DNA from 2 places in the Ochrobactrum quorumnocens genome. Region 1 is predicted to be linked to the other one. Evidence: riboswitches for the same ligand, from Rfam matches in the RefSeq annotation. Region 1 holds a riboswitch; the other holds the start of a gene.
What was found. A riboswitch is a leader RNA that binds a small molecule or an ion and turns the genes downstream of it on or off. The one in region 1 is predicted to bind S-adenosylmethionine.
Positions count from the first base shown of each region.

Region 2: linked by a shared signal. The riboswitch ahead of CES85_RS01975 (homoserine O-succinyltransferase) and the one ahead of CES85_RS11005 (O-succinylhomoserine sulfhydrylase) in region 1 are both predicted to bind S-adenosylmethionine.

Region 1 is NZ_CP022604.1:334,104-339,900, forward strand. It holds gene argF (ornithine carbamoyltransferase) at 1-287, shown strand, start outside; gene CES85_RS10995 (Hsp33 family molecular chaperone) at 289-1,311, shown strand; gene apaG (Co2+/Mg2+ efflux protein ApaG) at 1,348-1,740, opposite strand; gene CES85_RS11005 (O-succinylhomoserine sulfhydrylase) at 1,914-3,107, opposite strand; SAM riboswitch at 3,196-3,275, opposite strand; gene CES85_RS11010 (2'-deoxycytidine 5'-triphosphate deaminase) at 3,469-4,560, shown strand; gene CES85_RS11015 (GlxA family transcriptional regulator) at 4,601-5,617, shown strand.
Region 2 is NZ_CP022603.1:389,965-395,761, reverse strand. It holds gene CES85_RS01980 (glycoside hydrolase family 25 protein) at 1-981, shown strand, start outside; gene CES85_RS01975 (homoserine O-succinyltransferase) at 1,025-1,945, opposite strand; SAM-I-IV-variant riboswitch at 1,987-2,097, opposite strand; gene CES85_RS01965 (MarR family winged helix-turn-helix transcriptional regulator) at 2,537-2,986, shown strand; gene CES85_RS01960 (NAD(P)/FAD-dependent oxidoreductase) at 3,085-4,359, shown strand; gene CES85_RS01955 (dicarboxylate/amino acid:cation symporter) at 4,406-5,752, opposite strand.

The sequences.
Region 1 (5,797 bases):
GCGGTGCAGATTGCATCGTGACCGACACTTGGGTTTCGATGGGGCAGGAAGATCATGCTCGTGGCCATAATGTTTTCATGCCCTATCAGGTTAATGCACATCTGATGGCTAAAGCTGACCAAGAGGCGCTTTTCATGCACTGCCTGCCCGCGCATCGCGGCGAGGAAGTGACCGACGAAGTGATCGACGGCCCTCAATCGGTCGTATTCGATGAAGCTGAAAACAGGCTCCATGCCCAGAAAGCCATTCTGGCCTGGTGCCTGCAAGGCGGCAATTTAGGAGCATAAATTGTCTGATAAGATCAGCAATGAGCAAATCGAAGTCGAAGACATCCAGATCGCTCTGGAAGACCTCGACTTCGCTGGCGACGATGCCGTTGTGCCCTTCCAGGTGGAGGGGCTCGACGTGCGTGGTCGCGCCGTACAATTGGGCGGCAGCATTGATGCCATCCTGAAGCGCCACAACTATCCGGAACATGTCGCGCGCCTTCTGGCCGAAGCAACGGTTCTGACTGTGCTTCTTGGCACGTCCCTTAAATTTGAAGGCAAGTTTATCTTCCAGACCCAGTCCGACGGTCCTGTCGATATGCTGGTGGTCGATTTCCGTACGCCACGTTCCGTACGTGCCTATGCGCGTTTCGACGCGGAGCGCGTAAAGGAAGCGGTAGCGGCTGGTCAGACGCGTCCTGAGGAGCTACTCGGTCGCGGCACGCTGGCCTTCACCGTTGATCAGGGTGCTTATACGCAGCGCTATCAGGGCATCGTTGCTCTTGATGGATCGACACTGGAAGAGATTGCACGCACATATTTCCGCCAGTCGGAACAGATACCGACCGATATGAAGCTGAGCGTTGCCAAGCTTATTGAACGCGGTGCGGACGGTAAACTTGTCGAGCGTTGGCGCGCCGGGGGGCTGGTTATTCAGTTCCTGCCTGAGTCCGAATTGCGATCGCGCATACCGGATCTTCCGGGTGGTGATGGCGATGAAAACACGGTTGCGCGTGATCTGGAAGATGACGGCTGGGATGAGGCACGTTCGCTGGTCGGCACGATTGAAAGCTCTGAGCTGACCGATCCGCAAGTTGGCTCGGAACGTCTGCTTTATCGTCTGTTCCATGAACGCGGTGTGCGCATCTATGAAGCCGTTCGGGTTCTCGATGAATGCTCGTGCTCGCGCGAGAAGATTGAAGGTGTGTTTTCCAATCTCTCGGCTGAAGAAATTCAGGACAGCATCGAGGACGGAAAGATTTCAGTGACGTGCGAGTTTTGTTCGACACATTACGAGTTTGACCCAGCGCAGTTTGCGAAATAAGAACAAGAAAAAGGCGCTTCGTGAGAAGCGCCTTTTTCAATTCAGCGTGCGGCGTGTTTCGGGAATATCGAGCGAGAACGCCGGAATATCGACTTCAAAAGCTTTTCCATCAGATGCCTGCATCTGATAGCGCCCGACCATCACGCCGGATGTGGTGTTGAGTGGACAGCCTGAAGAATACTGGTAGGAGTCTCCGGGGTTGAGCGTCGGCTGATCTCCGATAACACCGTCTCCGCGTACTTCTTCTATGTGGCCGTTGCCATCAGTAATCTGCCAGTACCGCGAGCGCAACTGCACGGTGTCGGAAGAATTGTTGGCGATCGTGATCCGATAGCCCCAGACATAGCGATTTTCTTCAGGCTCTGACTGATCTTCAAGATAAAAGGGCTCGGCTGTTACTTCGATACCCCGCGTCACCGCTCTGTACATACGCACCCGCCTTTGAATCGCATCAAGTCTTCATCTTCAACCTATCGCCAAAGTTGCGCTGGAGGTCAACGATTTGAAGCGGACAATTGCGCTACAATTGCCGAAATGTTCCGGCAATTGCGTTGTTTATGCATCATTTTGCGATCAAAAGGCGCTAAATTAGTCGATTTTTATTAACGAGCGGCGACAAGCGCTTCCAACACGTCTTCAATCAGATCGTCCGTGTCCTCAAGACCCACCGAGATGCGCAGCATGCCATCTGAAATGCCAAGCTCGCTTCGGGCTTCGTCGGTGAGGCTCTGATGCGTAGTGGTCGCCGGATGGGTGATGATGCTCTTTGCATCGCCCAGATTGTTGGAGATGCTGAAGACCTGAAGCGCATTCTCAAACTTGAACGCCGCTTCTTTGCCGCCTTCCAGCTCCAAAGCAATCAGCGTCGAGCCACCAGTCATCTGCTTGGCGATGATGTCGGCCTGCGGGTGGTCGGCGCGGCCCGGATAGATAACTTGCTTGACGCCAGCCTGGCCTGCAAGCGCGTCTGCAACGGCTGCTGCCGATTGTGTCTGCTGACGCACGCGTACGCCGAGCGTTTCAAGACCTTTGAGCATGATCCATGCATTGAACGGGCTCATGCCGGGACCGGTATGACGGAAGTAAGGCTGCAAAACTTCTTCAGTCCATTCCTGATCGGAAAGGACGATGCCGCCGAGGCAACGACCCTGACCGTCGATGTGCTTGGTCGTCGAATAGACGACGATATGCGCGCCCAGTTCCAGTGGCTTCTGGAAGAGGGGGGTCGCAAAGACGTTATCCACGATCAGCTTGGCACCGATCTCATTGGCAATATCTGCGACAGCGGCAATGTCGATGACTTCCAGCGTCGGGTTCGACGGGCTTTCAAGCAGCATTACCTTGGTGTTGGGACGGACGGCGGCTTTCCAGTTCTCGATATTCGCGCCATCGATTACGGAAATTTCCACGCCATATCGTGGCAATAGCGTTTCGACGATATAACGCGACGAGCCGAAGACGGCGCGGGCGCAGATCAGGTGATCGCCAGCCTGTACCTGACAAAGAATGGATGCAGCAACTGCTGCCATGCCTGATGTCAGTGCGCGAGCATCTTCCGCGCCTTCAAGCGCGCACATCCGCTTTTCAAACATATCGGTGGTTGGATTGGCATAACGCGAATAGATGAACCCAGGGTCTTCACCCTTAAAGCGAGCCTCAGCGGCTTCCGCCGTTGGATAAAGAAAGCCCTGCGTTAGATAGAGGGCTTCTGACAACTCTGCGAAACCCGAACGCAGCGATCCTGCGTGAACGAGCTGAGTTGCCGGGCGGAACTTGCGGGTAGTCTCATTCGTCATTTTTCCAACCTGTCGAAAGCTGGTCGGCCGGGGCGCGGAATTGCCTCGGCGGCCAATAAAAAACCGGCCTTGCGAAAACGCAAAAGGCCGGTAACGAACCGCGGCCTCATTTAGCGAATTCTTTAACGTGGCTGCAAGCCGGCCGGCCAAATCACCACGGAACACTTTTTCCTTATGCCTCTTGGGCGGGGTCGTCAATGCCAGAAGGATCAGTTTTCAGGAAAACGCCTGTCTGCCAAAGCTCTGATGGCTGTGATTCCTGCGGAAAACCCGCGAGCTGTGGGGTTTCAGGGTTGGCATTGGGGTCGAGAGCGGTCAATGGTCATAGACCAAATTTAAGTAAGTCACGGAGTTCAGTGTTATGACGCAGAGGGATGCGGGAATTCTGGCAGATGCGGATATTGCTGCACTGTTTGAAAGCGGTTTGCTGGCATCTGCGCGTCCATTGGATGCCGATCAGATTCAGCCTGCTAGTCTTGATCTGCGGTTGGGTGCCAAAGCCTATCGTGTGCGCGCATCCTTCATGCCGGGTCCCGGAACCCCGGTTATCGACAAGCTGGAACGTCTCAAGCTGCACGAGATCGACTTGACTGCGGGTGCAGTGCTTGAAACGGGTTGTGTCTATATCGTGCCTTTGCTTGAAAGCCTGTCACTTTCGCCAGAGCTTTCAGCATCCGCCAATCCAAAAAGCTCGACCGGTCGTCTTGATATCTTCACCCGCGTCATCACCGATGGTGCGCAGGAATTCGACAAGGTTCCGGCTGGTTACAAAGGCCCGCTCTATCTTGAAGTCAGCCCACGCACATTCCCGATTGTGGCACGTACTGGTTCTCGCCTGTCGCAGATCCGTTTCCGCAAGGGCCGCGCGCAGTTGAGCGAAGCGGAACTGGCAATCCTTCATCAGAACGAGACGCTGGTTGCTTCTGAAATGCCGAATATTTCAGGCGGCGGCATCGCGCTTTCGGTTGATCTGTCAGGCAGCGAAGACAGATTAATTGGTTATCGCGGCAAGCATCACACGGCTGTCGTCGATGTCGATAAACGCGCCGCGCATGACGTGCTCGATTTCTGGGAGCCGATCTATGATCGCGGTTCACGAGAGCTCGTGCTCGATCCTGATGAGTTCTATATTTTGGTTTCGCGTGAAGCCGTGCATGTGCCGCCGCTTTTCGCAGCTGAAATGACGCCTTTCGACCCGCTGGTTGGTGAATTCCGTGTGCATTATGCGGGCTTCTTTGATCCAGGTTTCGGCCATAGCTCTGCTGGTGGCACTGGAAGCCGCGCGGTTCTGGAAGTGCGCAGTCATGAAGTCCCGTTCATTCTCGAACATGGCCAGATTGTCGGCCGTCTTGTTTATGAGCATATGTTGAATCGCCCGAAGGCGCTTTACGGTGTCGATCTCGGATCGAACTATCAGGCGCAGCAACTCAAGCTCTCCAAGCATTTCAGGTGATTGCGCTCTTCCCGATCCTACTTCTATAAATTGGAGCGAAGTGGAGGAGGCCGGAAGAGTGAAGCATGGTAAGGATGATGTACGGGAAAACACAGTAGATGTGCCACCGCGCCGTCTGTTGGTGGGTATCGTCGCGCTGCCGGGCTTTACACTGACAGCACTCAGCCTGTTTCTTGATCCGTTTCGACTGGCAGCCGATGACCGTGACAAGAGCCGTCAGATCAGATGCGGGTGGAAAATCTGCACCTTGTCTGGCGATCCGGTTACGTCCAGTTCCGGCATGGTCATTGAACCGACCGCGCCCATAGGTGAACTTGATGAATGTGATTATGTGGCGGTGGTTGGCGGTTTGCTTGCGCAATATCGCCCGCGCCAGCAAGCGTTGATTGATCTCATCAAACGAGCCGACAAACGCGGCAAGACGGTGGTGGGCCTTTGCACGGCAGCTTTCCTGCTTGCCGAAGGCGGTTTGCTCGATGACCGCAATTGCTGCGTCAGCTGGTTTCACCGCGACGACTTCGTCGATCTTTTCGACGGTCATACGGCTGATACAACCAGCCTTTTTCATCGCAGCGGCCGACACTACACCTGTGCAGGCGGACTGGGCGCTGCGTCGCTTTCGCTGTCGATCATTCAGAATGAAATCTCCGAGGAACTGGCGCGCAAAAGCGCATCCATTTTGATGATCCCTTATGAGCTGGTGCGATCTGAACAACCGGCGCTCAGCTTCAATGGCGTTCGCTCACCGATGATCCGCAAGGCGATCCGCATTTTCGAGGAAACGCTGGAAGAGCCAGTGCCGATGATTGATGTGGCGCGCAAGCTCGGTATTTCTGTCCGCCAGATGGAGCGAGGTTTCCGCATGGCTGTTGGGCGCACCGCTTTCGAGGTCCGTGAGGAGTTACGGGTCAAGAAGGCGCGCGAGCTGTTGTCTGAAACCGGGCTCTCGCTTCTGGAAGTGGCGGTCGCCAGCGGCTTTACCGACACCCGCAGCATGAACCGTTCGTTTATCAGACAGAAGCAAAAAGCCCCGCGCGAATATCGCAAACAGCACTGAGCTTGTGAGATAGCTTGCGAATCCCCCACTGACCTCCTATTTTCCGCGACGAAACTGCCAGTTTGGCAGAGGGGCTGAAACGCGTCGCATTTTATCGTATCCATACCGCGCGTTTAATGCCCTTTGTTTTTACACATGTCTTTAACGGAAAACCGGTTCCCGCTTTTCGGAGACATGCTT
Region 2 (5,797 bases), on a different replicon from region 1:
GACAGTCTCATGCCGCAGCCATCTGCTGAGCTGACCAGCTCCGTGGTCCGGCCATCTGCACCTGTGATAGAAACAGCGAGGGCGTCGCAATCGATGCCCGCCGCCCCGCAGGAAGAAGTTCTTGCTTGGGCCGGTCCCGTTCCCGATGCAGGCCCGTTTAAAACCGAGCCTCCCGCTCCCTTGACGCAGCGCCCTGAACAAAGGGTGGCGGCGCCTATTTCAGTTCCCAAGCCAGAAGTTGCCGCCTATCCGCCTGTGCGTCTTGCACCTCAGCAACGTTCGCGCGTCTATAGCCAGCGCTTCCGGGATGCAAAGCCAATCAACTTCGGAAGCGTATCGCCGCGTAGGCACGCCGTACACGGTGTCGACGTCTCGCGCTGGCAAGGTAATATTGACTGGGCTACGTTGCGCCAGAATGGTGCTAACTTCGCATATATTAAAGCAACGGACGGTGGTGATCATCTCGATCCGATGTTCCGCAAGAATTGGCGCGATGCAAAGGCAGCAGGCCTGAAGCGCGGCGCTTATCACTTCTTCTATTGGTGCCGCGTCGCAAGCCAGCAGGCCGATTGGTTTATCCGCAACGTGCCGGTCGATCCTGACGCATTGCCACCTGTTATCGACGTGGAATGGAATGGTGATTCATCCTGCAAGCGCCGCCCATCTCCGGCACAGGTACGCGAAAAGATGCAGGTCTTTATGGATGCACTTGAGCGCCATTACGGTAAGCGACCGGTTATCTACACGGCACCAGATTTCTATGATGATAATCTCAAAGGTGCATTCACGGATTATCCGTTCTGGCTGCGTGCGGTGGCCCAGCATCCATCAAAAGTCTACCCCGGCCGTCGCTGGGTCTTCTGGCAGTATTCTGGCTCAGGCTTGTCTCAGGGCGTTAATGGTAAGATCGATTTGAACGTCTTCCATGGCAGCGAAGAGCAATGGCACAAATGGGTTGACCGCTTCGCCAGTCAATCTTGATATTTAGAAAGCTAATCCCCGCGAGGGGATTAGCTTTTTTTGTTTAGGACTTGCCGATATTTTCGAGGTCATAAGGCGTTGACTGGTACATCTCATTGATCCAGTTGCCAAAAAGCAGATGCGCGTGGCCACGCCAGCAGTTCTGTGGCTTACGGCTGACATCATCATTTGGAAAATAATTGGCAGGCGGTGGTGTTTCCGGTTGAAGCTGGATATCCCGGAAATACTCATCTGCAAGCGATGTCGTATCATATTCAACATGGTTGAACATGTGTAGCGCGCGATGCTGCGGATCTTCCAGCAAGCACAGGCCGCTTTCTGGACTGTCAACCAGAACCCTCAGGCTGCTTTCTGACGGGATGTCGTCTTTGCGCACTTCTGTCCACCGAGAGACTGGGATTGCGAAGTCATCTGAGAAACCGCGCAAATAAGGCGAAGACGGTGCCAAATTCTGCTGGCTGTAAACACCGGAGGCTTTACCGGGCAGATCATATTTACTCATGCCGTGAAAATGATGCACAGCAGCTTGCGCAGCCCAGCAGATATTCAGCGTGCGATGAACATGCGTCTGCGTCCAGTCGAAAACGCGCTGCATCTCATCCCAATAAGTGACTTCCTCAAATGGCATGCGTTCAACTGGCGCGCCCGTAATGACAAAGCCATCAAAGCGCTCATCACGCACCTCTTCCCATGGACGGTAGAAGGAAAGCATGTGGTCGGCTGACGTGTGACGTGCAACGTGATTGGTTATGCGCACGAGCGTTAGTTCGAGTTGTAGCGGGGTAGCCCCCAGCAGCCGCGCAATCTGCGTTTCTGTCGTCGCTTTATTCGGCATCAGATTAAGAAGGCCAATTTTCAACGGCCTGATATCCTGACGGATAGCATCCGCCTCACGCATGACCATAACGCCCTCGGCTTCGAGAACACTGGTTGCGGGCAGATCGTCAGGAATTTTAATAGGCATGTCGCGTCGGTCCTTCTTTATATCAGAGCAGACGCGCGTGGCTTTATCCGTATACTTGCCGGTTGGCCACATCCTTCCTTTTTTAAGGAAGTACCACCTTGCCCGGAAAGGCAGGTTGGCGTTGGGCGTCGCCCCAACTCTTGATGTGACGCTACTTCTACTCAAACTGATGCGCGCTGACAAGAGTGTTTAAACACTCGCCACTCCAACACTGCGGAATTTTATTCTGTTCACTCACGTAATGAAGGCGGTCAGATCGCCCTTAAAGAGCCAAAGACGAAAAGAACTGTCTTTTCAATGCAAATGATGAGCTCCGAGTGGAAAGCATCACAATCGATACGTTCTGGGAACCAGCCGTCATTTCGCGCGTTTTTCCTTTATCCGGCGGATATGTTAAACTGGCGGAAAAGGGAGGGAAAAATGAGCAATATTATTTTCTGGATGGCGCTTGTCATTCTGCCGATTCTGGCAGGAACAGCTTTCGCCTATCTTCGTCATATGCATCACGGCGATGATTTTTAAGACGGTCCTTTAATGATGAGGCTAACTAACTGGCTTGACGAAATAGATTGATATCAACATTACTAGGCAATGCCAGAAGTTCGCGACGTCCCGTTTGAAACCACGCTTCTTGTGCGTGACACTTGTTTATGTCTGCATGTACAGCGTGCAGCACGCGCACTTGCGCGCTTTTTTGATGAGGAGCTGCGCCCATCGGGCTTGAATAACGGGCAATTCTCGCTGCTCATGTCACTCAATCGCCCTAGCCCACCTCCTATGAAACCAGTGGCTGAGCTTCTCGCCATGGATCAGACCACCCTCACCGCAGCACTAAAACCCTTGCAGCGAAATGGCTGGGTCGAAGTTGTCGTTAATCCGAAAGATCGTCGCGAGCGGCTTCTTGTTCTAACATCTGAAGGACAATCAGTGCTTGCCTCTGCCGTTCCTATCTGGATGGCAGCGCATGCGAAACTTGAAAACACTTTTCCCGGCAATAAGCTTGAGTTATTTCGTCAAGAATTAGTTTCACTTTGCCGTTAGTCTCTTTACCATCCACCTGATAGCGTTAGTTTGCAAAGCACGACTATCTTTTGACGAGCGTGAACAGGCTTCACGCCAAATGCAGGTGTAAAATCTCAATGAGCGGACCGGATACCCCCCATATCCTCGTCGTTGGTGCAGGCTTTGGTGGCCTGCAATTTATCCATGATCTGAAAAGCGCGAATGTTCGCATTACGCTTGTCGATCAACGCAATCATCATCTTTTCCAGCCGCTGCTTTATCAGGTTGCGACAACAATCCTCGCCACGTCTGAAATTGCCTGGCCAATCCGCCACCTTTTTCGGGATCGCAAGGATGTCACAACCTTACTCGGCACAGTTGTCGGTGTGGATACTGCGGCACAAAAAGTGCAACTCGAAAACGGTGAGGAAATTGCTTACGACACACTCGTGCTCGCAACGGGCGCGCGCCACGCTTATTTTGGCAATGATCGTTGGGAAAAAGTTGCTCCGGGTCTGAAAGCGCTGGAGGACGCCACGACCATTCGCCGCCGTTTACTTCTCGCATTTGAGCGTGCGGAGCGCGAGACTGATCCTGCGAAGCAACAGGCATTGCTAACATTCTCGGTGGTTGGTGGGGGACCGACCGGCGTTGAATTGGCGGGCATTATTGCAGAGCTCGCCAAGCAAACCATGTGGCCGGAATTTCGCAATATCGACACGCGGCAAGCACGCATTCTGCTTGTTGAGGCGGGACCACGTATTCTGGCGGCGTTCCCCGAAGATCTTTCGACTTACGCGCAAAACGCATTGCAGAAGATTGGTGTTGAAGTCCGTCTCGGCGTGCCCGTCAAGGAAATCACCGAAGACGGAGTGACCGTTGGTGAAGAGTTCATCCCTTGCAAAACAGCCATTTGGGCTGCTGGTGTTGCGGCATCACCTGCAGCGGTATGGTTGGGCGCTGAAAGCGACCGCGCTGGCCGCGTTCGCGTTCTACCCGACCTGACCGTAGCTGGTCATGAAAACATCTTCGTGATTGGCGATACGGCGTGGGTTGAAGGTCCGGACGGAAAACCTGTCCCGGGTATTGCTCCGGCGGCCAAGCAGCAGGGAGCCTATGTTGCGAAGGTCATTCGCAGCCGCACGTCGGGAAAGGCAATTCCAGCGCCATTTCGCTATCGCCACCAAGGAAATCTTGCGACCATCGGTCGTGGTGCGGCTGTGGTCGATATGGGACGCATCAAACTAACCGGTGCAATTGCTTGGTGGGTATGGGGTATTGCCCATATCTTCTTCCTGATTGGTACGCGAAGCCGAGCCGCTGTTGCATGGAGTTGGCTCTGGACCTTCATATCAGGCCAACACAGTGCGCGCCTGATTACGCAAGGCAAAGCCGCAGAAGACAATAAATGAAACAAAACGGCCCGCCAAAAGCGGGCCGTTTCTGTTGCCTGAGATATTACTCTGCAGGTTGCAAAACCAGTTCGCCCACTGGCTCCGGTTCTATGACTATCGGTTTGCCATTCATCGCGGCATTAAGACGCTCGACATCCAGTTCGTTTTCCCAACGCGCGACCACGATGGTCGCAACTGCATTGCCGACAAGATTGGTCAGTGCACGGCATTCCGACATAAAGCGGTCGATACCCAGGATCAACGCCATACCGGCAACTGGAACCGCAGGAACAACAGAAAGCGTGGCTGCAAGAGTGATGAAGCCAGCACCGGTGATGCCCGCTGCACCCTTAGAACTCAACATAGCCACAAGAAGCAGCAGAATCTGGTCGGTTAGCGAGAGTGGAATATCTGTCGCCTGCGCGATGAACAGTGCTGCAAGCGTCATGTAGATATTCGTGCCATCAAGGTTGAACGAGTAGCCAGTTGGAATAACGAGGCCAACGACGGAGCGCTTGCAACCTGCCTTTTCCATTTTGTCCATGAGGCTCGGCAACGCGGCTTCCGAAGAAGATGTACCAAGAACCAGCAGGAGCTCTTCCTTGATGTAGCGAATGAGCGCAATGATCGAGAACCCGTTATAGCGAGCAACAGCACCCAACACCACGAGTACGAACAACAATGCCGTGATGTAGAATGTAGCGATGAGCATTGCCAGATTGGCAATAGACCCGATGCCATATTTGCCGATTGTGAATGCCATTGCGCCGAAGGCACCAATTGGCGCAGCTTTCATCAGGATCGAAACCAACTTGAAAACGGGTGCAGTCAGCATCTGCAGGAAGTCTGTAACTGGCTTGCCTTTATCGCCAACCATGGCAAGAGAGACGCCGAACAGGACCGAGAAAAACAGAACCTGAAGAATGTCTCCTGAAGCGAATGCGCCAACGATTGTGGTTGGTATGATGTTGGACAGGAAGCCGCTGATCGTCTGTTCATGCGCCTTTTCGGCGTAATTTGCGACCGCGCTTGGATCAAGCGAGGCCGGATCAATATGCATACCTGCGCCCGGCTGCACAACATTGGCAACGATGAGACCAATGATCAGTGCCAGTGTGGAAAACGTCAGGAAGTAGATCATGGCCTTACCGGCCACGCGCCCGACTTTCTTCATGTCGGTCATACCGGCAATGCCGGTTGCTACCGTCAGGAAGATCACCGGAGCGATGATCATCTTCACGAGCTTGATAAAGGCATCGCCCAAAGGCTTCAAAGAGGTGCCAAGCTCAGGATAGAAATGTCCAAGCAAAATACCTGCAGCAATCGCGAACAGAACCTGCACATAAAGTTGCTTATAAAATGGGATTGGGCGGCGTGGTTCAGCCACAGCGCCATTCGGTACGGCAATCATGATGTCCTCCGTTTGGCTCTATCTGGATCCCGTCCAGCCTCCCGA